2 regions of the Pseudoalteromonas sp. T1lg10 genome follow, and region 1 is predicted to be linked to the other one. Evidence: predicted binding sites of a transcription regulator. Region 1 holds the regulator's gene; the other holds the start of a gene.
The links. The regulator ArgR, encoded in region 1, controls arginine synthesis, uptake and breakdown. The targets are predictions, from matches to a motif close to ANTGAATANNTATTCANT.
Positions count from the first base shown of each region.

Region 1 (15,181 bases):
AATGTTTCTTCCCTGGTCAGCCAGGTAAACTCATAATAAAAGCTGTAAAACCCGCGTAATAAACTATGTTTTCCTTAATAAATAATGAGTTACGAAATATTTTGTTTAAATTGTTAGCACTGATTGCGGCAATCGCCATGTGACTTGTAAGATATATCTCACAAGGTGGGGGGCCAACTGGGAAATTATTGGGGTTACCAGCGGTTTAGCACTGTACTTTTTCGTCTTAAACAGTATGATGCTTTTGAGAATTATTTTTATTTAACTAGGAGCTCTTGGTGAAGAAAGCACTTGGATTTGCATTGGCATCGGTTGTTTCAGTTTTGTCTGCAGCGCCAGCATTAGCCTCAGAAACCGTTAATATTTACTCATTTCGCCAGCCCTTCTTAATTGAACCGATTTTAGAGAAATTCACCGAGCAAACCGGTATCGAAACCAAGGTGGTGTTTGCCAAAAAAGGTCTAATCGAGCGTTTAAAGCGTGAAGGCAAGCATACGCAGGCTGATTTGGTGCTAACCTCAAACTTCAGTGCGCTAATGCAGCTTGAAGACATGGCACTGACGCAAACCATCAGCAGCGAGCAGATCGATGCCAATATTCCCGCCGGCTTTCGTGACCCTGAAGGGCAGTGGGTGGCTCTGACCAAGCGCGTGCGTAATGTTTATTCGTCAAAAGACAGAGTCGGCAAGCTTGATAGCCTGAGTTACGAAGACCTGGCCACGGATGCGTATGCCAACAAGGTTTGTATGCGCCCGGGCAAGCACCCTTATAACCTGGGTTTGGTGGCATCCATGATAGCTCACCATGGTGAAGCCGAGACGAAAAAGTGGCTCGAAGGCCTAAAAGCCAACCTGGCGCGTAAGCCGCAAGGAAATGACCGCGCTCAAGTGAGAGCGGTGAAAGAAGGCCTGTGTGATGTGGCCATAGGTAACAGCTATTACTTCGGCAAAATGATGCAGGATGAGCAGCAAAAGGCCTGGGCGGATGCCGTGTATATCAACTTCCCTAACCAGCAAGACCGTGGCGCTCATGTGAACGTCTCTGGTGTGGTACTGACCAAGCACTCGAAAAACAAGGAAAATGCCTTGAAACTGATCGAGTTTATGACCGACAATACGGCGCAAAATATGTATGCCTCCGTCAATATGGAATATCCGGTGAAGCCGGGTGTGCCCTTGTCTGAGCTGGTTGCGTCCTGGGGTGAGTTTAAAGAAGATACGCTGCCGCTGGGGGAAATTAGCAAGCACCGTAGCGCCGCGTTACGACTCCTTGACGAGGTTAAATTCGACCTTTAACTGATTAGTTTCAATGCAGTTTAAATTTTCGCTGTCCTGGTGGCAGCTGATTGCGTGGACGACAGGCTTAGGCCTGTCGTTGCCGTTAGGCTTCCTGATTTTTGAATCCTTGCAAAGTGATCCTCTGGTGTTTGCGCATTTGTGGGAAACCGTGCTGTGGGATTATATCGGCAACACCATCTTGTTGATCCTTGGCGTGGCCTTGTTGAGCTGCGTGATAGCGCTGCCGCTGGGATGGTTGGTGGCCTATTGTGATTTCCCCGGTAAAAAGCTTTTTTCCTGGGCCTTGATGTTGCCTCTGGCCATGCCCTCCTACCTGATTGCCTACGTGTATACAGATTTGTTCGACTATGCGGGGCCGGTGCAAATTGCGCTGCGCGATGCCTTTGGTTGGCAATCTCCCGACGACTATTGGTTTTTCGATATCCGTACCTTAGGCGGTGCCATAGTTATGCTGGCTCTGGTGTTATATCCCTATTTGTTTTTAATTTTTAAAACGGCGCTTAAGGAGCAGTCACATAAGCTGGTGCAGGCCGCGGAGATCATGGGAAATACGCCGGTGCAAAGCTTTTTTAAGATCAGTCTGCCTTTGAGCCAGGGCGCCATTGCCGCGGCGGTAGCGCTGATCAGCATGGAAGCCATGGCCGACTTTGCCACCGTAAGTTATTTTGCCGTCAGCACCTTAACAACCGCCGTTTATGATACTTGGTTTGGTTACTACTCCTTGACCGCGGCGGCGAAAATTTCCGGCATCATGCTGCTAATTCTGTTTGTGGCGATTTTTATCGAGCGCTATTCCCGTCGTAATCAGGCTGTGTTTGAGCGACAAACCCAGCTCAGTGATGAGTCTCTCTATCCGCTCACCGGTGGCAAGGCATTTGCCGCCAGCGCTTTTGCCAGCCTAGTATTATTGGTCGCCTTTGTGGTGCCGGTCTGGGTGCTCGGGGGTTATGCCATCGATTACTTCGAGCAGGCCTGGAACAGCGAGTTTTTCCTTTATGCCTGGCAAAGCCTGAAGATTTCCGCTCTGGTGAGCGTCCTGGCTATTACCCTGAGTATCTTGGTGGTTTACTTTCAGCGCTTAACGCCTTCGCCTGCCAGCCTTTGGCCTGGGCGTCTTGCCAGCACAGGCTATGCCTTACCGGGTACGGTACTGGCCATCGCAGTGTTGTTGCCGCTGACGACTCTGGAAGAGAGCATCAATCTGTGGCTTGAGCCCTACGATAAGGCTCCTGGGCTGTTCTTAAGCGGCACCCTGTTTGCAATTGTGTTTGCCTATGTGGTGCGCTTTTACGCCATTGCCCACGGCAGCATAGAATCGAGTTTTAGCCGTATTAGCCCGAGTTTGGATATGGCCAGCCAGTCCATGGGGCGCAATGCGAGGCAAACCCTGACCAGTGTACATATTCCTATTCTGAAGCGGGGCATTTTAACCGCAGGATTATTGGTCTTTATCGAATGTATGAAAGAGCTACCAGCGGCCTTGCTGCTGCGGCCTTTTAACTTCGAAACCCTGGCCACCCATGTGTTCCAATATGTCAGCGACGAACAGCTTGAGCTGGCCTCGGTGGCGGCCTTGTTTATCGTCCTTGTGGGTCTTATTCCGCTTTATTTTATTAACCGCTCTATGGAGCAAAAACACTGATGACGGCACAGCTTCATTTAGACAATATCAGCTTTAACTATGGCGAGCGTGCCGTGGTGGATAACCTGAGCCTGCATTTGGGCGATAACGAAATTCTTTGCCTGTTAGGAGCCAGTGGCTGCGGCAAAACCACCACTCTTAAGGCCATCGCCGGTTTGCTGCGCCCGCATCAAGGGGTTATCCGTCTCGGCGAGACCATTTTATGCGACGATAATCGCTTTGTGGCGCCTCAGCATCGTAATATGGGCATGATGTTTCAGGACTATGCCCTATTTCCACACTTAAATGTGGCCCAGAATATCGCCTTTGGTTTAAAGGCCATGACCCGGGCCAACAAGGTGCAGCGGGTTAAGGAAATGCTGGCGCTGGTCCATCTCGAAGACTGTGCCAACCGCTACCCGCATCAGTTATCCGGTGGCCAGCAGCAGCGAGTCGCCATCGCCCGAGCCTTAGCCTATAAGCCTAGCCTCTTGTTGTTGGATGAGCCTTTTTCCAATATTGACCATCAGGTGCGCTTTCAGCTGATCGCCGATATTCGTCGCATTATTAAAGACCAGCAGGTGTCGGCGATTTTCGTGACTCACTCCAAGGAAGAGGCCTTTGCCTTTGCCGATACCCTAGCTGTGATGCACCAAGGGCAAATTGCTCAACAGGGCACACCGCAGCAGCTTTTTCATCACCCGCGCTCGAAAGTGGTGGCCGAGTTTCTTGGCTCAGGTTTATATCTGGATGCGCAAAAACAGGATGACTATCACTTTGAAACCCAGTTTGGCGTGGTTCAATCGCACCAAGCGGTGGCGGGCAATGAGCTTACCGGGCAGTTATACGTGCGCCCGCACGACTTGCAACTGATACGCGATGACAAGGGGCCTGTAACCGTTGTGTCTAAGCGTTTTGTCGGCACCGAGTATGTGTATCGGGTGCAGGTGTTAGGGCAAGAGATTGAAATACCAGTAAAACAACCTGAACAAGAGTTTTTGCCGGGACAAAGGCTATCTATTACAATTAGTTCACATGCGGTGAATTTTTTCACCGCCTAAAACAGCCCCAGCCCGCAGCGCAGGCGGGCACAATCCAAGAATAAAAACATAGGAAATTAGATGGCCAAAGCGCAATCCGGCGTGTGCGCGCAAGCTAACTTACATGGCTTGCATCTGTTTTTTAATGTCCTTGATGGTCAGGATGAAGCACTCAAGGGCAAACTTGCTCAGCTCCTCGATGTGCAGACGGAGTTTGACGAGCGCTTCTCTGAGGCCATGGTGGCCAGCTTTGTTGCCATCGGCGCTCAGTATTGGCCGCTATTACACCCCCAACGTACACCATCAACACTCACGAGTTTTCCTCGTATCAGTCATAGCGATCATAGCGTCGGTGTGCAGCCATTCGATTTATTTGTGCAAATACGCTCGGACCGTGAAGACGTAAATCACCTTTTTGGTCAGCGGGTTTTACAATTATTGGCAGGGAAGGTGGAGCTGGTCGAGGAAATCAGCTGTTTCCGCTTTCTCGATGGTCGCGATTTTAACGGCTTTGTTTATGCTCCGGATACCCCTTTCGGGCGCCAGAAAATGCTTACCGCTTTAGTCAGTGACGAAGAGTATTTTGCGCATGGCAGCTATATCCATGTGCAGCGCTTTACCCATAACCTCACGTCCTGGCAGGCACTAAGTCAGGAAGATCAGGAGCTGGTAATGGGACGCACGCGTCTTGACAGTGAGCTGTTGATGCCGCTTAACGCCAACAGTCATGCGGTGTGCACCGAGTTAAAAGATGAAAAGGGCCAGCCGTTGTTATTACATCAGGGTATGCCCTTTGCGAGTATGAATAAACAAGGTCTGCTGTCGGTGACCTGCGCCGCCAGTGGTAATGCCTTTGCGCAAATGCTTAATAGCCAGCTGGGTAATTATCTGCATTATGATGCCTGGCTCGACTTTACCCAGGCGGATATGGGCGCGGCTTTCTTTGCACCCTCGGTGGAATTACTGAAAAGTTTATAAGTAATTGAACAAAGAAAAAGAGGCGAGCGCCTCTTTTTTTATACGTTATCGAATAGTTTGCGTACCCGATCTAAGGTGACATCGATTTCAGACACCTTGGCGGGAGCAATAAAGATGGTATCGTCACCGGCTATGGTGCCCAGTACGCCATCGGCCTTGCCCAAGGAGTCGAGCAGGCGGGCAATCAATTGCGCCGCACCCGGGCTGGTGTTGATGATGATCATCATTTCATTGTGAACTATATCGATCACCAATTGGCGCAGTGGGGACTTAGCGGTTGGTACGGCGAGTTCGGCCGGCAAACAGTACACCATTTCCTGTTTGGCATTACGGGTTCGCACCGCGCCGAATTTACTAAGCATGCGCGAAACCTTGCTTTGACTGATGTTGTCAAAACCTTGTTCTTTAAGGGCGTCGACAATCTCACCTTGTGAACCAAAGTTTTCTTCTTTAAGAATTGCCTTAAAGGCTTTTACCAAAGCTTCCTGTTTTTCTTGCGCTTGCATAATGTCATTCTTCTTTGCAAATTGTTGTCAATATTCTACCTAAGAAGTCAGTGTATTTCATCTTAGTAGGGTCTGTTGACCTTTGCTGTTTGTTTCTTCAGCAGTTTCTAGTGTATTTATACAAGGCGGCACATGTGTGGTGTAGTTATTCTACATGAACATGTAACAACACAGTAGAAATGCGCTACAAGCGCTGCCCTACGGGTTCATCTAAACGCATCCTGCTCTGTGTTACTCGCTATGTACATAGAATGACTATGCACCATAACGAGCGTCGTGACCAGAATGCGTTTAGATTGAACATAAAGTAAACCTCAAAGATAAACAGACCCTAGAATCTTTACAGTTAAGTTTACGACTATGGTCGAGATTATCCTCAAAATAACGCGGATTAATTTGTCTTTATCGCCTATTTTCATTATCTTTAGGCCATCTTTAGGTCTGATGACCCTAATCTCACATAACCTAGTCTCGTTATTTACGGAGAATTAAAATGAAAGTTGCCGTTTTAGGTGCTGCCGGTGGTATCGGTCAAGCGCTATCTTTACTACTAAAAAATAGCCTTCCTGCTGGTTCTGAACTGTCTCTATACGACGTAGCGCCTGTTGTTCCTGGTGTTGCCGTAGACCTATCACACATCCCAACTGCAGTAGCAGTAAAAGGTTTCGGTAAAGACGACCTTGATGCAGCACTAAGCGGTTGTGACGTTGTTTTGATCCCAGCGGGTATGCCACGTAAGCCGGGCATGGATCGTGCTGACTTATTCAACGTAAACGCGAGCATCATCCAGACTCTTGCTGAAGGCATAGTTAAAAACTGTCCTAAAGCCATGGTGGGTGTTATCACTAACCCGGTAAACGGCACTGTGCCAATCGTTGCTGAAGTATTCAAAAAAGCGGGTACTTATGACCCAGCTCGCGTATTCGGTGTAACAACGCTTGATGTTATCCGTGCCGAGACTTTCGTAGCTGAGCTTAAAGGTCTAGACGTAAGCCAGGTTAAAGTTCCTGTGATCGGTGGTCACTCGGGCACTACGATTCTTCCTCTTCTTTCACAAGTGGAAGGCGCTACTTTCTCTGACGAGGAAATCGCAGCACTGACTACACGCATTCAAAACGCGGGTACTGAAGTTGTTGAAGCTAAAGCCGGTGGCGGTAGCGCAACACTTTCAATGGGTGCAGCGGCAGCACGTTTCTGCCTATCACTAGTGAAAGGCCTACAGGGTGAAGACGTGATCGAATACGCTTACGTTGAAGGTAATGGTGAAGACGCACAATTCTTCGCACAGCCAGTACGTCTTGGTAAGAACGGTGTTGAAGAGCTTCTTTCTTACGGCGAGCTAAGCGCGTTTGAGCAAAAAGCAAAAGACGACATGCTTGCAACTCTGAACAAAGACATCCAAGAAGGTGTCGACTTCATGAATAAATAAGCTAACGCCTTTGGGCAGTTAGTCGCATCCCTTGAGTATTACTCGCGGATGCATAAGCCTCTACAGATTGCTGTAGGGGCTTTTTTTATGCCTTTTTACATACAATTAACTGGTTTGACCATTTGTTACCGAGCGAAAATTACTTTCACTTTTGTCCATATCTTACATACTGAAGTGAATAAAAATGGCGGTGTATAGCGGCAATTTTGACAGCCTGAGGGGAATCTGATACCTTATCCGCACTTTTTGGTATGACCAATTTACCCGAAGCTAAAGATAACCATGTCATTAAAAGTCAAAGCAGCGAAACTTTCGGATGTGATCCTAGCGCAACTTGAGAACATGATTCTCGAGGGCTCGTTAGCACCGGGTGAAAAATTACCGCCGGAGCGTGAGCTTGCCAAACAGTTTGAAGTCTCTCGTCCGTCGCTGCGCGAAGCAATTCAAAAACTCGAAGCCAAAGGCTTAGTCACTCGTCGTCAAGGCGGTGGCACCTTTGTGAAAAACCAGTTGGAGGAAGGGTTAAGCGATCCGCTTTTCGAGCTGATCAGCAAGCACCCGGAATCACAATTTGATTTACTTGAGTTTCGTCATGCCCTTGAAGGAATTGCGGCGTACTATGCAGCCTTGCGTGGTACCCAAACTGATTTTGACAAGGTTAAAGAAAGCTTTGAAAAAATCGCTCAGGTAAGCGATGACCTGGCGGCGAAGGCCAAAGCCATCAATGCCTTTCATTTTTGCATCGCCGAAGCGTCACACAATGTAGTTTTGCTGCATTTGGTGCGCGGTATGCAGGCCTTGCTGGAGCAAAATGTCCTGCAAAACCTGCAGGTACTGATGAAGAAAACCGAGGTGTCACAGCAACTTGCTGAGCACCGTCAAGTGTTGATGGGAGCCGTTATTGAAGGGCACCCAGAGCAGGCACGTTTAGCCAGTAATGCCCACTTAGCCTTTATCGAAGAGGCATTATTGGAAGCAACCAAGGAGCACTCACGTATCGAGCGCTCATTGCGACGTACCCGCACACAATAAAATTCGCTTTAAGCCCCTGTGGAGCCTTGCTCGCACGGGGGCTTTTTAGCATTTTAAATTCGTATTTTAAACATAAGGAAAACTCCATATGTCTGAAGTCAATAAAGTTGACGTAGACGCATTAGAAACCCAAGAGTGGTTACAAGCCCTTGAGTCTGTAGTGCGTGAAGAGGGTGTTGAGCGAGCGCAATTCATTCTTGAGCAAGTGCTAGAGCAAGCGCGTTTAGACGGTGTTGATATGCCAACCGGCACCACCACTAACTACGTTAATACCATCCCAGCAGATCAAGAACCTGCTTACCCGGGTGATGTAAATATCGAGCGCCGTATCCGCTCTATCATCCGTTGGAATGCGATCATGATTGTTCTGCGCGCGTCTAAGAAGGATCTTGACTTAGGTGGACACATGGCGTCTTTCCAGTCGTCAGCAGCCTTCTACGAAGTATGCTTTAACCACTTCTTCCGTGCTCCAAACGAGCAAGACGGCGGTGACCTGGTTTATTACCAAGGCCACATTTCACCGGGTATTTATGCCCGCGCCTTTGTTGAAGGTCGCTTGACTGCAGATCAGCTTGATAACTTCCGTCAGGAAGTGGATGGCAAGGGTCTTCCTTCATACCCGCACCCGAAATTAATGCCTGAGTTCTGGCAGTTCCCAACCGTATCCATGGGTCTGGGTCCAATTGCGTCAATCTATCAAGCGCGTTTCCTTAAGTACCTTGACGGTCGTGGTCTTAAAGACACGTCTAACCAGCGCGTTTATGCCTTCCTGGGTGACGGTGAGATGGATGAGCCGGAATCACGTGGTGCGATTTCATTCGCCGCTCGTGAAGGTCTGGATAACCTATGTTACCTAATTAACTGTAACCTGCAGCGTCTAGACGGCCCTGTAATGGGTAACGGCAAGATCATTCAAGAGCTTGAAGGTCTATTCAGAGGTGCAGGCTGGAACGTAATCAAGGTTGTGTGGGGCAGTGGCTGGGATAAGCTACTGGCTAAGGACACAACAGGTAAGCTACTACAGCTTATGAACGAAACGCTTGATGGTGACTACCAAACCTATAAAGCGAAGGATGGCGCCTACGTACGTGAGCACTTCTTCGGTCGTTACCCAGAAACTGCAGCCCTTGTTGCCGATATGACTGACGAAGAGATCTTCGCGCTTAAGCGTGGTGGTCATGAGCCTTCGAAACTATTCGCAGCGTTCAAATCAGCACAAGAAACCAAAGGCCGTCCAACTGTAATCCTTGCGAAAACCGTTAAAGGTTACGGCATGGGTGATGCTGCTGAAGGTAAGAACATCGCGCACCAAGTTAAGAAAATGGACATGACCCACGTAGCGCACCTACGTAGCCGTCTTGGTCTGGATGACTTGGTATCTGAAGATGATTTAGCAAACCTTCCGTACCTGACTCTGGAAGAAGGTTCGAAAGAGTACGAATACCTGCACGCCCGTCGTAATGCCCTACATGGTTACACACCGCAGCGTCTTCCTAACTTCAGCGAAGAGCTGGCATTACCTCAGTTAGACGCATTCAAGCCACTGCTTGAAGAGCAAAAGCGTGAAGTTTCAACGACTATGTCTTTCGTACGTACCTTAAACGTACTTCTTAAAGACAAAGGCATTGGTAAAAACATAGTGCCTATTATTGCCGATGAAGCCCGTACTTTCGGTATGGAAGGTCTGTTCCGTCAAATCGGTATTTATAACCCGCGCGGCCAGAACTACAGTCCAGAAGACCGTGACATCGTTTCTTACTATAAAGAAGATCAGGGTGGTCAGGTATTGCAAGAAGGTATCAACGAGCTAGGTGCAATGTCTTCATGGGTTGCTGCAGCAACATCATACAGCACCAACGATCTACCTATGATCCCATTCTATATCTACTACTCAATGTTTGGTTTCCAACGTGTAGGTGACATGGCGTGGATGGCCGGTGACCAACAAGCACGTGGCTTCCTTCTAGGAGCAACGGCTGGTCGTACAACCCTTAACGGTGAAGGTCTGCAGCACGAAGATGGTCACAGCCATATTCTTGCAAACACAGTGCCTAACTGTATTTCTTACGACCCAACATTCGGCTACGAAGTTGCTGTAATTATCGAAGACGGTATCCGTCGCATGTACGGTGAGAACCAAGAAAACGTCTTCTACTACCTGACTCTGATGAACGAGAACTATCATCAGCCGGCAATGCCAGAAGGCGCCGAAGAAGGTATTCGTAAGGGTATCTACAAGCTAGAAAGTTACGCTGGCAGCAAAGGCCAGGTACAGCTTCTAAGCTCAGGTACTATCATGAATGAAGTACGCAAAGCAGCGCAGATCCTTAGCGATGACTACGGCATTGCCTCTGACGTATTCTCGGTAACCTCATTCAATGAGATCACCCGTGATGCGCAAGACGCAGACCGTTACAACATGCTACACCCAGAAGCAGAGGCAAAAGTGCCTTATGTAACTTCTGTACTAGGTGATGCACCTGCGATTGCTGCGACCGACTATATGAAGAACTATGCAGAGCAAATTCGTGCCTTTATCCCAGCTGAGTCTTACCGCGTACTAGGTACCGACGGTTACGGTCGTTCGGATAGCCGTGAAAACCTACGTCGTCACTTCGAAGTGAACGCAGGTTACGTGGTAGTTGCCGCACTGACTGAGCTGGCTAAACGTGGTGATGTTGAGAAGTCTGTAATTGCCGAAGCAATTAAGAAATTCAACATCGACGCAGACAAGATTAACCCGCTGTACGCTTAAGAGGTTAGCAATGACTATTGAAATTAAAGTTCCAGATATCGGCGGTGATGAGGTTGAAGTTACTGAGATTCTTGTTGCCGTTGGCGACAAGGTTGAAGTTGAGCAATCGCTTATTACCGTAGAAGGCGACAAGGCCTCTATGGAAGTACCTGCAAGCGAAGCGGGTGTGGTTAAAGAGATTAAAATCGCTGAAGGCGACACGGTTTCAACCGGCACCTTGATCATGATTTTCGAAGGTGAGTCGGCGGTAGCCGAAGCTGCGCCTGCGCAAGAAAGTGCACCTGCCGCCCCAGCGGCGAGCGCGGCTGCCAGCGCGGCTGCAAGAGAAAGCGTTGACATCAAGGTACCTGATATCGGTGACGATGAAGTTGAAGTTACTGAAATCATGGTCAGCGTCGGCGACACGGTAGAAGAAGAGCAATCAATCCTAAGCGTTGAAGGCGACAAGGCTTCTATGGAAGTACCCGCACCACAAGCCGGTGTGGTTAAAGAAATTAAAGTCAACGTAGGCGATAAGGTGAAAACTGGCTCGCTGGTGTTTGTCTTTGAAACTGCCGGCTCAGCACCTGCTGCAGCGCCAGCCGCTCCAGCTGAGGCACCAGCACAAACTGGTGGCGTTGAAATCAAAGAAGTGGTTGTGCCAGATATCGGCGGTGACGAAGTTGAAGTGACCGAAGTTATGGTCAGCGCTGGTGACAGCGTCTCAGAAGAGCAATCAATTCTGAGCGTTGAAGGCGACAAGGCCTCTATGGAAGTGCCAGCTCCTTTCGCCGGTATCGTCAAAGAAGTAAAAGTGAATGTGGGCGACAAGGTGAGCACTGGCTCTCTTATCTTCACTTTCGAAGTGCAAGGCTCAGCGCCAGCAGCTGCAAGTGCGGCTGCAAGTGCGGCTGCACCTGCTGCTACAGCAACGCCTGCCGCTGCAACAACTGCCGCTCCTGCTCAAAAAGCAGGTGGTCCGGCGCCGGCGAAGCGTGAAGACTTCGTTGAGAACAGTGACTATGCGCACGCATCGCCTGTGGTTCGCCGTTTAGCCCGTGAGTTTGGTATCAACCTTGCCAAAGTAAAAGGGACTGGCCGTAAGAGCCGCGTTGTTAAAGAAGACGTGCAGAACTATGTGAAAGAGTTAGTGAAGCAGGTTGAGTCTGGCAATGCCGGTAAAGGTGGTAATGGTGCGGGTGTAGATCTGATCCCATGGCCAAAAGTGGACTTCAGCAAGTTCGGCGATGTGGAAGAGAAGAAACTTTCGCGTATCCAGAAACTATCTGGTGCCAACCTGCACCGTAACTGGGTTCATATCCCTCACGTAACTCAATACGATGAAGCGGATATCACCAGCCTGGAAGCTTTCCGTAAGGAGCAAAATGCCCTTGCCGAGAAGAAAAAGCTAGGCGTGAAGATCACTCCACTTGTGTTCGTAATGAAGGCAGCGGCGAAAGCGTTGGAAGAGTTCCCAACCTTTAACTCATCGCTATCGGAAGACGGTGAAAGCCTGATCCTGAAGAAATACGTGCACATAGGTATCGCTGTGGATACACCAAACGGTTTGGTTGTACCGGTAGTGCGTGATGTAAACAAAAAAGGCATCATTGAACTATCTCGCGAGCTAATGGAAATTTCTGCCAAAGCGCGCGATGGCAAGCTGACCTCTGCAGATATGCAGGGCGGCTGTTTCACCATCTCTAGCCTAGGAGGCATCGGCGGTACGGCATTTACGCCAATCGTGAATGCGCCGGAAGTGGCGATCTTGGGTGTGTCTAAGTCTGACTTCAAACCTAAGTGGAATGGTAAAGAGTTTGAGCCGCGCCTCATGGTGCCGCTAAGCTGTTCATACGACCACCGTGTAATTGACGGTGCCTTGGCAGCACGCTTTACTGTGACCCTGGCAAATTACCTAAGCGATATTCGCAACCTGGTAATGTAAGCTAAATAGATAGAACTTTAATCCCAGTAAACGGTTTTTACTGGGATTTTTTTACTTTGCAATGATACAATCTTTGCACAATTTTTGTGAGTAATGGCGGGTAAATGAAATTATTCGTTATTGCTTCCCGTTCGGACAAAATAAGGTAATAGCATGAGCAACGAAATCAAAACTCAAGTCGTTGTACTAGGCGGTGGTCCTGGTGGTTATTCTGCAGCTTTCCGTGCCGCAGACTTAGGTTTAGAAGTCACTCTAGTTGAGTCACGCAGCACCCTTGGTGGCGTGTGCTTGAACGTAGGTTGTATTCCATCTAAAGCACTACTTCACGTTGCTAAAGTTATTGATGACGCAAGCGAAATGGCGTCTCACGGTGTTTCTTTCGGCAAGCCTGAAATCGACCTGGACAAGATCCGTGGTTGGAAAGAGTCTGTAATCGGCCAGCTAACTGGCGGCCTAGACGGCATGGCGAAAATGCGTAAAGTGAAGGTAGTTAACGGCTACGGTAAATTCACTGGCAGCAACACCCTTGACGTTGATGGCACTACTATCACTTTCGACAATGCTATTATCGCTGCGGGCTCTCAGCCTGTTAACCTACCTTTCATCCCTGAAGATGATCGCGTAATCGATTCAACCGGTGCCCTTGAGCTTAAAGACGTTCCTGAGAAACTACTTGTACTAGGTGGTGGTATCATTGGTCTTGAGATGGGTACTGTTTACCGTGCACTAGGTTCACAAATCGACGTTGTTGAATTTGCTGATCAACTAGTTCCTGCGGCTGATAAAGACGTTATCAAGATCTACACGCGCTATGTAAAAGATAAGTTCAACGTAATGCTTTCTACTAAGGTAGTTGCTGTTGAAGCGAAAGACGATGGTCTTTACGTATCATTCGAAGGTAAGAATGCACCTGCTGAGCCAGTACGTTACGACAAAGTACTAGTTGCAGTTGGTCGTACACCTAACGGTAAACTTATCGACGCTGAGAAAGCGGGTGTTAACGTAGACGAGCGCGGCTTCATCAACACCGACAAGCAAATGAAGACCAATGTTGGTCACATCTATGCAATCGGTGACGTTGTAGGTCAGCCTATGCTTGCGCACAAAGCGGTTCACGAAGGTCACGTTGCTGCCGAGGTTATCTCTGGTCAGAAGCACTTCTTCGATCCTAAGTGTATTCCTTCAATCGCTTACACAGATCCAGAAATCGCTTGGGTAGGTGTAACCGAGAAAGAAGCGAAAGAGCAAGGCCTTAACATTGAAACTGCGGTATTCCCGTGGGCAGCATCTGGTCGTGCTATCGCTTCTGCACGTACCGAAGGTCAAACTAAGCTTATCTTCGATAAGGACAATGGCCGTATCATCGGTGGTGCCATGGTTGGTATCAACGCCGGCGAAATGCTGGGTGAAATCGGCCTAGCGGTTGAGATGGGGGCAGACGGTGAAGACCTGGCGCTAACTATCCATGCTCACCCGACTCTTAACGAGTCTATCGGTCTAGCTGCAGAAATCTTTGAAGGTTCAATCACTGACCTACCAAACAAAAAAGCAGTTAAGAAGAAGTAAGCGCTTTTTCTAAGCTCTTTTGCTAAGTAATAAAAAAACCCGGCCTAAGCCGGGTTTTTTGTTTTTATGCTTCGCTATGATTGCGAATTAAACTGCTAGTTCACATGCTCGGCCCTGGCCAACTGCCTTTTTGGCAGAGATAAACCAGTTGCTGGCATGCTTGAACAAAATCACGGCCGTTACGCTCTGCAAGCATGGCATTCGTGAGTTGTTCACGCGAGAGTTTTGGCGTTACTTCTTGCAGCGCTTCAAAGGTGTCTAACACCCTTTCCGCTAGCCCTTTTCGGTACTGCTCGATGTGAGCGAGCCATACCGGCATATATTCGTGTCGTACCTTGGCGCCATCTAGTGCACCAATTGGTTGATGCCCCTGACCTTCTATTAAGGTGCAGCTCAGTGCCATAAAGCTATTTATTTTATCCATCTGCTCACCGTACCTGTGTAATACCAATTCACTTAAATAGCTAATCATTCTAGCGGGCTAAATGCTATCTCTGATCACATACCCAACAGAATTGGTATCAGCTCTCAAACTAGAGATTACAAAATATAGCCGTATTTTTGACAGCCTGACATTACATCTGATTACAAAGTGAACAGTTTGTGTTTTTTAACCTGGGTCAGAGCAGGGCTCAAAGCCGCAGTTATTTGGCTATGGTTTTGATATTTTTCGGCTTTCGCTTAATAAAATAGCGCGGGATAAGGCTAAAAGAAAATGTGTATTTTTTTCGTAACTATTTTTGTCAGTGGCACTTAACGTGCCGCCATTTCATAGTAGACCACGTCCCAGTCGCCCATGGGATCCTGATGGGTATAGCTGCGAATATACTCCATGCCCAGTTTTTTCATAATGGCTATTGAGCCTAGGTTATCTTGCTCGGCAATGGCGCAAAAGTGGCTTATATCACCTTGTTTACGCAATGCCTGTACCACGGCCGCCGCGGCTTCACTAGCATAGCCCTTGCCCCAGCTGATCTGTTTAAAGCGCCAGCCGAGTTCTAGGTTAAGCCACTGGGGCTGCTCGCTAAAAAA
Region 1 covers NZ_PQBV01000018.1:240,473-255,653, forward strand. Annotated here, with positions in the region: gene C2M17_RS07385 (Fe(3+) ABC transporter substrate-binding protein) at 279-1,295, shown strand; gene C2M17_RS07390 (ABC transporter permease) at 1,309-2,940, shown strand; gene C2M17_RS07395 (ABC transporter ATP-binding protein) at 2,940-3,980, shown strand; gene C2M17_RS07400 (Dyp-type peroxidase) at 4,041-4,937, shown strand; gene argR (transcriptional regulator ArgR) at 4,976-5,443, opposite strand; gene mdh (malate dehydrogenase) at 5,937-6,872, shown strand; gene pdhR (pyruvate dehydrogenase complex transcriptional repressor PdhR) at 7,155-7,904, shown strand; gene aceE (pyruvate dehydrogenase (acetyl-transferring), homodimeric type) at 7,993-10,659, shown strand; gene aceF (pyruvate dehydrogenase complex dihydrolipoyllysine-residue acetyltransferase) at 10,670-12,583, shown strand; gene lpdA (dihydrolipoyl dehydrogenase) at 12,737-14,149, shown strand; gene C2M17_RS07435 (hypothetical protein) at 14,250-14,573, opposite strand; gene C2M17_RS07440 (GNAT family N-acetyltransferase) at 14,903-15,181, opposite strand, start outside.

Region 2 (15,181 bases), on a different contig from region 1:
TTTTACCTAACCAGTTTTGAGCGAAATCTTTGATCTCTTGTTTGCTGTCAGCAAGTTTTACACCGCCCGCTTTACCGCGGCCACCGGCGTGAACCTGACATTTAACAACCCATTTGTCACCACCGATTTTATCAGCAGCTTCAGCAGCTTCTTGAGGCGTGTCACATGCGTAGCCTTCAGAAACTGGTAAACCATATTCGGCAAAAAGTTGTTTTGCCTGATACTCATGCAAATTCATGATGCTTTATCCAATTTTTTGTACTAAAAGAGCTGAATAAATATGCAATTTATTCAACCATCCCAAATTGCGCACCTAGTATAGTTCTCATGGCAATGCTTGAAAACCCTAGTACGACTAAAGGTGGCAAAAAAAAGCTGCGACAAGGGTCGCAGCTTAATTTATATGCAATTTTGACGCTTATACGTCTAATAGAAGACGTGTAGGATCTTCTAACATCTCTTTGATGGTTACCAAGAAGCCTACCGACTCTTTACCATCGATTTGACGGTGGTCATACGATAGTGCTAGGTACATCATAGGTAGGATCTCTACCTTACCGTTAACCGCCATAGGACGGTCTTGGATCTTGTGCATGCCTAGGATTGAAGACTGCGGCAAGTTGATGATAGGCGTAGAAAGCAGTGAACCGAATACACCACCGTTAGTGATGGTGAAGTTACCACCTGTCATATCTTCAACAGTTAGTTTGCCATCGCGGCCTTTGATCGCTAGATCTTTGATGCCTTTTTCGATTTCAGCAAGAGACAGCTTGTCACAGTCACGAAGAACCGGAGTCACTAGACCACGCGGAGTAGATACCGCGATGCTGATGTCGAAGTAGTTGTGGTAAACAATATCATCGCCGTCGATTGACGCGTTTACTTCTGGGAAGCGCTTAAGTGCTTCAACAACTGCTTTCACGTAGAAAGACATGAAACCTAGACGGGTACCGTGACGCTTCTCGAATACTTCTTGGTATTGCTTACGAAGATCCATGATTGGCTTCATGTTTACTTCGTTGAAGGTAGTCAACATGGCTGTTGAGTTCTTCGCTTCAAGTAGACGATTAGCAATGGTCTTACGTAGACGTGTCATAGGAACACGTTTTTGCGTACGGTTGCCAACAGGAGCAGGCGCAGCAGCGGCTGTGCTTTCTTGCTTAGCAGGCGCGCTCTTGATGAAGGCATCAACGTCTTCTTTAGTTACGCGACCATTTTTGCCAGAACCCTTGATTTGCGAAGCATCCAGGCCTTTCTCGGCAATTAGGCGGCGTACAGAAGGCGTTAGCGCATCGGCAGCGCTGTCGTCACTTGACGCTTCAGCCGCAGGAGCGGCGGCTGGTGCAGCACCGGCTGTGGCGCCAGCGATTAGCTTACCAATTACTTGTTCACCAAGTACTGTGTCGCCTTCACCATGGATGTGCTCACCCATTACGCCATCTTCAGGTGCTACCACCTCAAGAACAACTTTGTCAGTTTCGATATCAACCAGGTTTTGGTCGCGGCTTACCGCTTCACCAGGTTGTACGTGCCATGTTGCGATTGTTGCATCAGCAACAGATTCTGGAAGTACAGGAACTTTAATATCCACTTCTTTACCTTCTTGTGCGCCAGCAGCAACTGGAGCGGCTTTGTCTTCAGATGGAGCTGGTGCAGCACCAGCGTCAGCGGCATCAGCTTCACCGATAATGGCAATTACCTGCTCGGCCAGCACTGTTGCGCCTTCTTGTTCTTTGATTTCAGTGATCACACCATCAGCAGGTGCAACAACTTCTAAAACAACCTTGTCGGTTTCGATGTCAACCAGGTTTTGATCGCGACTTACTTTGTCGCCAACACTCACGTGCCACGTTGCGACCGAAGCGTCAGCAACTGACTCAGGAAGAACAGGAACCTTGATTTCTGTGGTCATCTCTTATCCCTTATTTTTTAATGGTAAGCGCGTCAGCGACTAACGCTTGTTGTTCTTTAGTATGTACGGCCATATAACCACATGCAGGTGCTGCAGAGGCTTTACGACCTGCGTATGTTAGGTTGGCACCCTGTGGAATTGAATTCCAGAAGTGATGCTGCGAGCAATACCAAGCGCCTTGGTTTTGCGGCTCTTCCTGACACCATACAAAGTCTTTCACATGGCTGTAACGCTCAACAATGTTCGCCATTTCCTGATGCGGGAATGGGTATAATTGCTCAACGCGCACAATAGCAATATTGTCGATTTCCAGCTTACGACGCTCTTGCAGTAGTTCGTAGTAAACCTTACCGCTACAGAAAACCACACGCTCAACTTTCTTCGCATCGATATCATCGATCTCGTCGATCATGTTGTGGAATACGCCTGCAGAAAGTTCTTCCAGAGACGATACCGCAAGCGGGTGACGTAGTAATGATTTCGGCGTCATTACGATAAGCGGACGACGAAGAGGACGTACCGCCTGACGACGTAGCATGGCGTAAACCTGTGCTGGAGTCGAAGGCACACATACCTGCATATTGTGGTCGGCACACAGCTGAAGGAAACGCTCAAGACGTGCCGAGCTGTGCTCTGGGCCCTGACCTTCATAGCCATGTGGTAGCAAACAAGTTAGACCACAAAGACGGCCCCACTTCTGCTCACCCGAACTTAGGAATTGGTCGAATACAACCTGAGCACCGTTGGCGAAGTCGCCGAATTGCGCTTCCCACATAACCAGTGACGTTGGCTCTGCCGTGGCATAACCGTATTCGAATGCCAGTACCGCTTCTTCAGAAAGCACCGAGTCGTATACTTCAAACTTACCTTGCGCTTCGCTGATATGCTGTAGCGGCAAGTAAGTAGAAGCGTCAGCTTGGTTGTGTACAACCGCATGACGGTGGAAGAAGGTACCACGACCTGAATCCTGACCCGTTAGGCGGATGTCCGTGCCCTCTTCAACCATGGTTGCGTAAGCAAGCGTTTCCGCCATACCCCAGTCCAGTAACTTGTCACCGGCGGCCATGGCTTTACGGTCGTCGTAAATTTTCTTAACGCGAGACTGAGCCTTGTGGTTTTCAGGGTAAGACGCTACCTTGTTACCAAGCTCTTTAAGCTTTTCAACAGATACGCTGGCATCGTATTGGGTATCCCAATCGTGACCCACGAACTTAGACCACTCTGAAGAGTGCTTGGTCTCTGGCTCAATTTCTTCAACCACACAGTGACCATCATCAAGACCACCGCGATAGGTATCGACCAGGTTCTTGATTTCTGCCTCAGTGAACAGGCCTTCAGAAATCAACTGCTGCGCATAGATTTCACGAGGAACCGCGTGCTTCTTGATCTTTTGATACATCAAAGGCTGAGTTGCATTTGGCTCGTCAGCTTCGTTGTGACCGTGACGACGGTAACATACCAGGTCGATAACCACATCGCGCTTAAACTGATTACGGAAATCAAGAGCGATTTGGGTAACCATGGCAACTGCTTCTGGGTCGTCCGAGTTGACGTGGAAAATCGGTGCCTGAACCATTTTAGCGATGTCGGTACAGTAATCTGTAGAACGTACATCATCTTGGTTCGAGGTTGTAAAGCCAACTTGGTTGTTGACAACGATACGTACGCTACCACCTACCTTAAAGGCATTGGTTTGCGACATATTGAAGGTTTCTTGCACCACGCCCTGACCGGCGATCGCCGAGTCACCGTGAATGGTGATAGGCAGCGCTTTAGAGCCGCTTTCGCAACCAAGACGGTCTAGACGAGCACGCACCGAGCCCATAACTACCGGGTTTACGATTTCCAAGTGCGACGGGTTAAATGCAAGTGCCATATGGACACTGCCGCCAGCGGTTGCGAAATCAGACGAGTAACCCATGTGGTATTTCACGTCACCCGAGCCTAGCGTGTCATTGTGCTTACCGGCGAACTCATCGAACAGCGCCGATGGGTTTTTACCCAGTACGTTAACAAGCACGTTTAGACGACCACGGTGGGCCATACCAATAACCGCTTCCTGTTGACCGCTTTCACCTGCACGGTGAATAAGCTCTTTCAACATAGGTACTAGGGCGTCACCACCTTCCAGTGAGAAACGCTTGGCGCCTGGGAATTTAGCACCCAGGTACTTCTCTAGACCATCGGCGGCAATCAGACCTTTTAGAATACGCTTTTTAGTAGCGCTATCGAATTGCGGGCGAGCCTGCACCGATTCTAAACGCTGTTGTAACCAACGCTTTTCTTCGGTCGATGTGATGTGCATGTATTCAGCACCAATAGAACCACAATAAGTAGTCTTAAGTGCTTGATAAAGTTCACCCAGTTTCATCATTTCACCGCCGGCAGCGAATGAACCTACATAAAACTCAGTGTCGAAATCTTCTTTGGAAAGGCCGTGGAATTCTAAGTCTAAATCGCGTACGCGCTCACGCTGCCATAGACCCAAGGGGTCAAGGTTCGCGTTTTGATGACCACGGAAACGAAAAGCATTGATAAGTTGCAGAACTTTGATCTGTTTCGGGTCAGCTTGACCCCCTTCTGCAATAATTACTTCTCGGTGTTTATTTTTTGCCAGTTCGGCGAATTCGGCTCTAACTTGTGAATGTTTGGTTTCTACATCCACGCCTTCCACTTTTGGAAGTTGTTCGAACACTACACGCCATTCTTCTGGCACTGAAGTCACATCATCAAGATATGCTTCATAAAGCTCCTCAACATAAGCAACGTTGCCGCCGTATAGATGAGAAGACTCTAGCCATGCCTTCATCACACCATCGTGCATTTATAAGCCCTTTTATCTAGCGCAGATTTACATTGTCTAGCCTACTCAATAATTGAGTAAGTGATCGAAGAATGGCCAGACAGATGTCTAGCCATTCTTTGCGTTATTATGCCCTTAAACAGAACGATTAAGAAGCATTGATTTGATTTGACCAATCGCTTTAGTCGGATTCAAGCCTTTCGGGCACACGTTGACACAGTTCATGATATTGTGACAACGGAATACGCTAAATGCGTCGTCCAAATCGGCCAAGCGTTCTTCGGTTGCCGTATCACGGCTGTCCGCTAGGAAGCGGTATGCGTGTAGCAAGCCCGCAGGGCCAATAAATTTGTCTGGGTTCCACCAGAAACTCGGACAAGAAGTAGAACAACAGGCACACAAGATACACTCGTATAGGCCATCAAGCTTATCACGCTCTTCAATTGACTGAAGACGCTCGCCTGCTGCCGGTGTGTCGTTGATCAGGAACGGCTTCACTTTCTCGTATTGGGTATAGAACTGAGTCATATCAATAACGAGGTCGCGCACTACAGGTAGACCTGGAAGTGGACGAATGATCACCTTACCCTTGCCGTTTTTCTGCAACGCAGAAATAGGCGTGATACATGCAAGGCCGTTTTTGCCGTTCATGTTAACACCGTCAGAACCACATACACCTTCGCGGCAAGAACGACGGAATGCCAGGCTTGGGTCTTGTTCTTTTAACAGAATCAAGGCATCAAGCACCATCATATCGCGGCCTTCTTCCACCTCTAGGGTGTATTCCTGCATGCGCGGTGCGTTATCCACATCTGGATTGTAACGATAAACAGATAATTCTAAAGTTGCCATCGTCATCTCTCCTAGTAAGTACGAGCTTTAGGTGGGAACGCTTCACGCAATTTAGGCGCGTAGTTAACGTCACGTTTTGACATCTGCTCAGTCTCAGGGTTGTAGATACTGTGACATAGCCAGTTGTCATCATCACGCTCTGGGAAGTCGAAGCGTGAGTGTGCACCACGACTCTCGGTACGGAAGTTAGCTGCAACTGCCGTTGAGTACGCGGTTTCCATAAGGTTGTCTAGCTCTAGACACTCAATACGCTGGGTATTGAAGTCACTTGATTTATCATCAAGACGGGCGAACTGTAGACGCTCACGGATTTCTTTAAGTTCTTTAAGACCCGTTGCCATGGCATCGCCTTCACGGAATACCGAGAAGTTAAGCTGCATACACTGCTGTAGATCTTTCTTAATTTGAACTGGGTCTTCACCTTGACCAGGCTTAGATGTTTCCCAACGATTGAAGCGCGCAAGAGCACCATCAATGTTGTCAGTTGAAGCATCACGCTGTGCTTGGTAATCATTCAGGTAAGTACCTAGGAAGTTACCGGCGGCACGGCCGAATACCACAAGGTCAAGTAGTGAGTTACCGCCTAGACGGTTAGCACCGTGTACAGATACACAGGCAATCTCACCTACCGCGAATAGACCTTCAACCAGTGTCTCATTACCTTGACCGTCTACGTTCAGAACCTGACCGTTAACGTTTGTAGGCACACCACCCATCATGTAGTGACAGGTTGGGATTACTGGAATTGGCTCTTTTGCAGGGTCAACGTGAGCGAATGTTTTCGCCAGGTCACATACGCCAGGAAGACGTAGGTTAAGGGTTTCTTCACCCAGGTGGTCTAGCTTCAGCTTGATGTGAGGACCCCAAGGACCTTCACAACCACGACCTTCACGGATCTCAGTCATCATTGAACGAGCAACAACGTCACGAGAAGCAAGGTCTTTGGCGTTTGGCGCATAACGCTCCATGAAACGCTCGCCGTCTTTGTTTAGAAGGTAACCACCTTCACCACGACAACCTTCAGTAACTAGTACACCCGCGCCGGCGATACCGGTTGGGTGGAACTGCCACATTTCCATGTCTTGCATCGCAACGCCGGCACGTGTTGCCATACCAACACCGTCACCTGTGTTGATGTGCGCGTTTGTAGTAGAGGCGAAGATACGACCTGCACCACCGGTTGCAAGAACCACGGCTTTCGATTTGAAGTAAACAACTTCACCGGTTTCGATGTCGATTGCAGTACAACCAACAACGGCGCCGTCGTCGTTTTTAACTAGATCAAGCGCATACCACTCAGAATAAACGTTGGTTTTGTTTTTAACGTTCTGTTGGTATAGGCAGTGTAGCAGTGCGTGACCTGTACGGTCGGCAGCAGCCGCTGTACGAGCCGCTTGCTCACCACCAAAATTCTTAGACTGACCGCCGAAAGGACGCTGATATACACGGCCATTTTCAAAACGTGAGAATGGTAGACCCATGTTCTCAAGCTCGGTAATAGCTTCCGGGCCAGTTTTACACATGTATTCGATAGCGTCTTGGTCACCGATGTAATCAGATCCTTTAACGGTATCGTACATGTGCCATTCCCAGTTATCCTCGTGCGAGTTACCTAGCGCAACTGTGATACCACCTTGCGCAGAAACTGTGTGTGAACGAGTTGGGAAAACTTTAGAAATAAGAGCACAAGACTTGCCCGATTCGGTGATAGCTAGTGCTGCACGCATACCCGCGCCGCCGGCACCAATTACTACCGCATCAAATTCGCGAACTGAATATTTCACTTAAACACCCCATAGTACGAATAGGCCGATCACTACGTAAGCAAGAGCCATAAGGTTTAGTACGAAGCCAAGAAACGCGCGTAGTTGAGCGTTCTTTACGTAGTCAGTTAATACCTGCCATAGGCCGATGCGTGTATGCACCATGATGCAAATTAGTGCCACCAGGGTGAACACTTTCATCGCTAGATTGCCGAATAGGCCTGACCATGCTTCATAGGTTAGTGCTGGAGTGCAAAGCAGATAACCAATAATAAATAGTGCGTAAGCACTGATAACTAGCGCTGTAGCACGAAGAGATACGAAATCCTGAACGCCATTGCGCTTAAGAGATGCTTGATTTAAGACCATAGCCAAACTCCCGCTAAAACAGCAACAATTACCCATAACACTAGGGCTGCTTTAGCCGTCGCGTTACCTGAGTCTAATTCTTTCCACGGGCCCAAATCTTGGACTAAGTGGCGTACACCTGCGATGAAGTGATACGAAAGAACGGTGAGGGTACCCCAGGCGATAAATTTGGCAACAAACCCGGTTAACAGGCTTTTGACAAATTCAAATCCTTCCGGAGAAGATAGAGACTCAGCCCATGCCCAAATCACAAAGGTCAAGGCAAAGAACATTGCTACACCGGTGACGCGGTGAAGAATTGATGCTTTGGCCGTTGCTGGCATAGAGATGGTCGTTAGATCGAGATTTACAGGTCTTTGCTTTTTCACAGTTACTTGCCCATCTTGCTCACATTGAAAAATAGAGCCATCTACATTGTTTTTATAACCATTTATGCATCACTGCATAAATGCGCTCACAGAAATAAACCGTAGACATGCGAAAAATTCACTTTAGGTGTTCGACTTTAAAGCGAATTTCCACTGATTTGTCATAATCGGTTTACTCAAAGACGTTACGGTATTGAACCTCAGACAGTATATAAGTCTGTAGAGGATATTACAATTCTTGTTTAGTCTCGCAGGTTTGCGAATTAGCCATTGGTATAATATTTAATCTGTGAGGAATATTTATTATACCTAGATGCATTAAAATTGACTTTCTACCCCTCTTGTACGTTAGAATGAGCGCAATTTGCTTAACATTAGTATCACGCATAACAGCAGCAGCTTGTTATTCTTATTAGGAGATAAATAGATGGCAGATAAGAAAGCCACAGTTCATATTGATGGACACGACCCTATCGAGCTTCCAATTTATGAAGGCACAGCGGGTCAAGACGTTATCGACGTTCGTACCTTGGGCTCTCACGGTTACTTCACTTACGACCCAGGCTTTATGTCGACTGGCTCTTGTGACTCATCTATCACCTACATCGATGGCGCCAAGGGTGTACTACTACACCGCGGCTACCCTATCGACCAACTAGCCGAAAACTCAAACTACACCGAGCTATGCTACCTACTGTTAAACGGCGAACTGCCAACAGCAGAGCAACTTGAAAAATTCTCAAACTCAATCACATTAAGCACCATGGTCCATGAGAAGGTTGCAGCCTTCTTCCAGGGTTTCCGTGTTGATGCACACCCAATGGCCATGCTGTGTGGTGTAGTTGGTGCTATGTCTTCTTTCTATCACCAGGACCTAGACATTGCCGACCCAATTCAGCGTAAACGCAGCGCCATTCGCCTAGTCGCCAAGCTGCCAACAATCGCAGCCATGGCTTACAAATACACTATTGGTCAGCCTTTCGTTTACCCACGTAACGATCTGAGCTACGCAGAAAACTTCCTACACATGATGTTCTCTGTGCCTTCGGAAGAATACAAGGTAAGCCCAGTGCTAGCGAAAGCTATGGACCGTATCTTTATGCTTCACGCCGACCACGAGCAAAACGCGTCAACGTCGACAGTACGTATCGCCGGCTCTTCAGGCGCTAACCCTTATGCATGTATCGCAGCCGGTATCGCATCACTTTGGGGCCCTGCTCACGGCGGTGCTAACGAAGCTTGCTTGACCATGCTACAAGAAATCGGTTCGGTTGACCGTATCGACGAATACGTTGCTAAAGCGAAAGATAAGAACGACCCGTTCCGTCTAATGGGCTTCGGTCACCGTGTTTACAAGAACTTCGACCCACGTGCCACGGTAATGCGTGAAACCTGTCACGAAGTACTGAAAGAACTTAACATCGAAGATCCACTACTAGACGTAGCTATGCGCCTAGAGCAAATCGCTCTGGAAGACCCATACTTCGTTGAGAAGAAGCTATACCCGAACGTAGACTTCTACTCAGGTATCATTCTTAAGGCTATCGGTATTCCTACCAGCATGTTCACCGTTATCTTTGCCATGGCCCGTACCGTAGGTTGGATCTCACACTGGGATGAAATGCTATCTCAGCCTGGTCACAAGATCAGCCGCCCACGTCAGCTATACAAAGGCGCAACTATGCGTGACTACGTAAGCCAGGATAAGCGTTAAGCGCCCTGCTGTAGGCACTAAGTAGTAAACATCTACTTAACTACGATGAAATCGGCTAAAGAATTCTCTTTAGCCGATTTTGTTTTTTGGGGCTTTTGCAAAGTAAAATGAACGAAAGCTGAAAAAACAAAATTCCTATCTTTAAAATCTTTAAAATCAATATGTTATAGAACCAAAAACTAATTATCACCCCGTTTGGTTCATGGTGAAAATGAAGCCTTACTGAATGTTCTTGTAAATATATAAATTTATTTCGTGCCTATCTAAACTCTATATCTTGATCTAATTTCCTGCCTATCTTTTCAGCATCTAATTGAGTTTCAAAACGTTTTTTCAGCCTTCAAAAATCTAATGAAAAAACATTAAAAATTCTCCCTTAGATTACTTGCTTGAGTTGATCATTTTTTATACCATCCCTCCACGAATCGTATGGAATGTAAACAACAGGCACTTCCTTACTGATATGAGCTTAAAAGCCGTTTTTACTAATTTTACGCTCAAGCATACAGATATTGTTAGCTAGAAAAAGGCAAATTAAGGGAAACCTTGATACGCAAAACGACCGGCCTAAGGACATTGTCTAAGGCAGCGGAGTTGCCGAGGCGATGATATGTCATCTCCCTCTTCCCGTTTTCATGCACGAACACTTTATTCGCTTTGTTGCGCTGTATCGCTGAGCTATTTTGATGTAGGTAAACATGAAACAATCTTCCAATAAGCTAACAGCATTTCTCCCAGCTCTTAACGATGGGGGCAAAACCATTGCCAAATATCTTCTCCCAAGCGTAATGGCTCTATCCGGTGTTGCTTACTCGGCCTCTTCCCTGGCTTCTACAACCGGTGAGCAAAAAACCCTGGTCCTTATGGTTAACTTCCAGGAAAACCCCGCGGAGCAGCCTATGACCAGCGCAGAAGCCCGTGAACTGATGTTCGGTACCATCAATGATTACTACAAGGCGAATTCATACGGACAGCTTTGGTTTACTGGCGAGGTAGGAGGCCTGGTTACCGTGCCCTTGTCTAATCAGGATTGTAATACCTCTTACATCCTCGAAGAGGAAGCCAAAAAACAAGCTCAGGCTAAAGGTATCGACCTCTCAGGCTATACGCGCTTTGTCTATCTCACCACCGGCGATGGCTGTGCTACTGAGGGCTCTGCAACCACGTCCAGTTTACCTTCGAGAGTAATCATAAATGGTGCCAGAGAACCTAGAGTATTAGCCCATGAGCTGGGACATAACCTAGGGCTGCGCCATGCAAATGCTTTGAACTGCACCGATGGAGTACTTGGCGGCAGTTGTCGTACAATTTCTTATGGCGATAGTTATGACACCATGGGTAATGATGATATGGGCTACTTTAGTACCTTCCAAAAGGAGCGTTTAGGTTGGATGACTTCCTCTGTTGCACCGGAAATTAGTGTGGCCGAGCGCACAGGTACCTACTCCCTCGGCGCCTATGAAGAAAACGATGGCCAACCAATTGCTATTAAAATTCCCCGTGGCCCCGATGCCAACGGCAAACAGCGTTGGTTATATGTCGAGTATCGCCAAGCAATCGCCCACGATGATTTTCTCGCTGACCGCTCTTACAGCTTTTTTCGCGATGATGTTACTGCCGGTATTGTCGTGCGCCAGGCAACCGAGGGAGACGCGTACAGTAGTCAGCTACTGCATATGAAGCCCAATTCTTATTATGAGCAACAAACGGGCTATAAAGACTGGGGAGATCCGGCCCTTCCCGTCGGAGGCACCTTTACAGATCCAGAATCTGGCGCAACCATTAGTTTGATAAGCGCACAAGATGGAAAGGCCGAGGTGAGCGTCACCTTTGGTCAAACAAGCTGTGCGGCGCAGACACCTAGCCTATCTGCTACGCCACTTTCCTCCACTGAAGTCAGTGCCGGAGCTCAAGTTAGCTACAAGGTGAGTGTAACCAATCGAGATTCAAATAGCTGTGGCACTTCCACTATTGACGTGCGAGCGCTCTTGCCACAGGGCTGGTATGCCGACAGTGAGCAGGTATCTCTTGCGCCAGGTGAATCTGTAGACGTTACGCTAAGTGTCACCTCGGCTGTAGATGCCGCAGCCAACACCTATCCGTTAACAATTAATGCAAGCAATAGCGACAAGGTAGCAAGCACACAGGTCGCTTACACTGTTATCAGTTCATCGGGTGAATTGCCGATTACACCTGTACTAAAGGCCAATGACGACCAGGTGGCAATCACCAGCCTAAGCTCAGTTATTGTCGACGTTATGGCCAACGATACGCTGTCAGAGCCTGAAACGGTTAGGCTAGTAACGGTAAGCGGAGCCAGCAAAGGCAGTGTCGAATTATTATCGGATGGAACCGTACGCTACACCCCTGGTAAGCGCTTTAAAAACAGCGATAGCTTCAGCTATACCATTAGTGACGGCATCACCAGCGCAACGGCCAATGTTAGTATTGCACTGCAAAAAGGCGATACAGGTGGGGGAGCCACTAAGCCTGGCCGAGGTAAAAATAAATAAGAGAAAAAAAGCCTGGCGAATTTACCGCTAGGCTTTTAAATTGAAACGATTTATCTCCTTAGTTTACATCCCTGCTAGTTATCTATTCCCCCTCTGGACAAATAGGACAGGTTGCAAAAGCAGTATCTTGAACGGGATCACCTGTAACCTTTAACTCGCCCGTTGCGAGCACTGTATCTTTGAAAATTTGACCACTTTCTTCAAAGGCAGTTGGTATATAACTACCATAGTAAGGCTTACATTCATCCTGCTCTAATTCCACCGTACCAAATGGGATAGTCATCTCAGAATCCGCGTATACGTCTCCTTTGTCATCTGTAACAGAGACATTGGCCAAGGTTAGTGGCTGAGCCTCTGTAGTAATATTACAGACTTGCCCAGAAAAACTGACCTTAGCTATGACTCCTGCGTTTGTTTCAACAAAGTTGGACTCACATACTTTCGATACGCTAATCTCACCTGACAAGCTAGGAGGATCACATTCGCTACTCGCAGTATCGGTAACTGTGGATGCGCCAGCTGGTGTGGCCGATGCACTCACCTCTACCATATTGATAAACCCTTCTGGAGAGGTACTCTCAAAAGTTCCACTGTAGTTTGCAGTTTCGCCTTTCGCTAAAGTACCAAGAGCATGTGTTTGACCAGCTTCTAGGTCTGTAACTAGCACATTATACAAGGTGCCCGAACCGTCGTTGGTAACCACACCACTGTACTCATAGACATAACCATCTTCTGCTTCATTTACTTGACCTTGCCCACACTGTTTGGTGATATCTATGCTGCAAAGCTCGAAGTCACGTAACACCCAGTCTTTCAATGTCGCGGTAAACTCACTTGATGAGCGGGTTTCGGCCATAAAACTACTAAAGCAATTATCACCGCCGACCAATTGGGTTAGGTTAATGCCTCCTTCAAAGATGGACTCATAAGGAAACACATTTGGATCCGGGTGGTTTTTAGACTGGTAAGGCCAAGGCGAATTAGTGGGGTCATATGCACCACCCTCGTCATTGGTGATAGCACAAACTAGGTCATCACTTTCAGAACCACAAATAGCAGCGCCTTTATACAATAGCCTTAGGTTTTTGGCGTCACATTCACCCACTGACGGGTTATTGTTTGCCGCCTTGCCACAGGTATCATCCCAGACATCCACTCTGATTTCGGGACTGGCGTTATTAGCCTGTGGAAAGTTGGTGAGTACCAAAACGTCGCCATTGGTATGTTCACCCATAAACGAACCATCTGGATTGGCTTCAATGTGTTTCTTAAAGAACCAGAATCCCATAAAGGCATCACCTTTATTTGAGATCCTGTCGGCACCAAAATAAACAATGGTATCGCCGGCCGCATTGTTATAGGCCGCCGCATAGGCGTTGGTGATCTCATCCTTATCCGGTGAGCTACCCGACTTGTGTCCCCAGTCACTTATATCCTGGATATCTTTACGACCCCCCGTGAATATAGAGTCATCCACGCCACTGGCATTGGGCTCATCATTGACTATGCCGGTGAAAGCATTGGCGTTACCACCGTTATTGAGACCTCCATTGTATAAGGTCTCCCAATCATAAGGAGGGGCCATAGCGTCTTGAACCGCGTTACCCTCCAACTCAAATATTCCGTTATCATGCACTGCATACGCATGTGGGGAACACAAGGAGATCACCGCCCCAATACACAGGGACAGAGCTCCTTGTTTAAGATTTAGCATCTTCATTTGTACACTCCTCTCACATCGTTGACATAAACCCCACTCGTGCAATACCTTTTTACTAGCCTTAAAAATCAGCTATAAAGCGAGCAAGTATGTGGCTCACTGTGTAACGAGTGAGGTTGAGTACCCAAAGAAGCATAAAGCAAGCCAGAACCTAACTTATTGATTTCTATATATTTAAATTATGGCAATTGGGATAAAATAGAGGTAAATGTTACACTTTTGAGGAAGTGGCGAAAATACTCATTTATTTTTCATGCACTTGAAGTACGATCAGACGATCCTATCAAGTGTTACACTCTGTCCACCTAGCTTTGATGCTTGGATGTATGCGAGCTCCTTAATTCTCCTAATTCCCTTAACTGAACCGGCCGACAAACACATTAGCTAGGAGTTTAATTAAGGGCTAAATTCTATTAGAAACGCCGAGAATCTAAGTCAACTATGCGTGATTATGTAAGTCAGGATAATCGCTAAGCAATTGGCCATAATCCCGCATTATATTTGTAATAGGCCAGCTTTATGCTGGCCTTTTTATTTGCCATTTGTATGTAACTCTCTACAATATCGGCCATTGTTTTAGCGCCGCCTTCTTATTCAAAGCCAATATGTTTGATATCGATGCCATTCGTGGCGACTTCCCCGCTCTTATTCACCATCAACAGCAGGGAGTTGTCTATCTCGATTCTGCCGCCACCAGTCAAAAACCCCAGTGCGTGATAGATGCAATCTGTGATTTTTATGAAAATGGCAACGCAAATGTACATCGCGGCGCCCATAGGCTGAGTCAACTTGCTACAAAAAGCTACGAAGAGGCGCGCGAAAAGGCTGCAAAGTTTATCAATTGCCAGGCCAAAGAGCTGGTTTGGACCAAGGGGGCAACCGAGGCCATCAACCTTGTGGCCTATGGCCTGACTCCTCTAATCAGCCAAAATGATGTCATCTTAATAAGCGAGCTTGAACACCACGCTAACATAGTGCCCTGGCAGCAATTAGCCAAACGCAGTGGTGCTAGCTTGCGCGCTATCCCCGTGGACAGCGAAGGGATCATAAATACCGAGTTGGCGCTTGAGCTGATAAATGAATTAAAACCCAAGGTCTTGGCTATCAGCCATGCCTCCAACGCATTAGGTAATATTCAACCTGTGCAAACACTTATCAAAGCGGCTA
Region 2 covers NZ_PQBV01000001.1:237,835-253,015, forward strand. Annotated here, with positions in the region: gene sucC (ADP-forming succinate--CoA ligase subunit beta) at 1-238, opposite strand, end outside; gene odhB (2-oxoglutarate dehydrogenase complex dihydrolipoyllysine-residue succinyltransferase) at 419-1,912, opposite strand; gene C2M17_RS01125 (2-oxoglutarate dehydrogenase E1 component) at 1,923-4,736, opposite strand; gene C2M17_RS01130 (succinate dehydrogenase iron-sulfur subunit) at 4,851-5,567, opposite strand; gene sdhA (succinate dehydrogenase flavoprotein subunit) at 5,579-7,351, opposite strand; gene sdhD (succinate dehydrogenase, hydrophobic membrane anchor protein) at 7,352-7,699, opposite strand; gene sdhC (succinate dehydrogenase, cytochrome b556 subunit) at 7,690-8,067, opposite strand; gene C2M17_RS01150 (citrate synthase) at 8,495-9,781, shown strand; cyclic di-GMP riboswitch class I at 10,300-10,383, shown strand; gene C2M17_RS01155 (Ig-like domain-containing protein) at 10,480-12,294, shown strand; gene C2M17_RS01160 (DUF11 domain-containing protein) at 12,377-14,014, opposite strand; gene C2M17_RS01165 (cysteine desulfurase) at 14,620-15,181, shown strand, end outside.
Region 2: C2M17_RS01150 (citrate synthase) is a predicted target of ArgR. The motif match lies at 8,380-8,397, and genes of this name have one in related genera.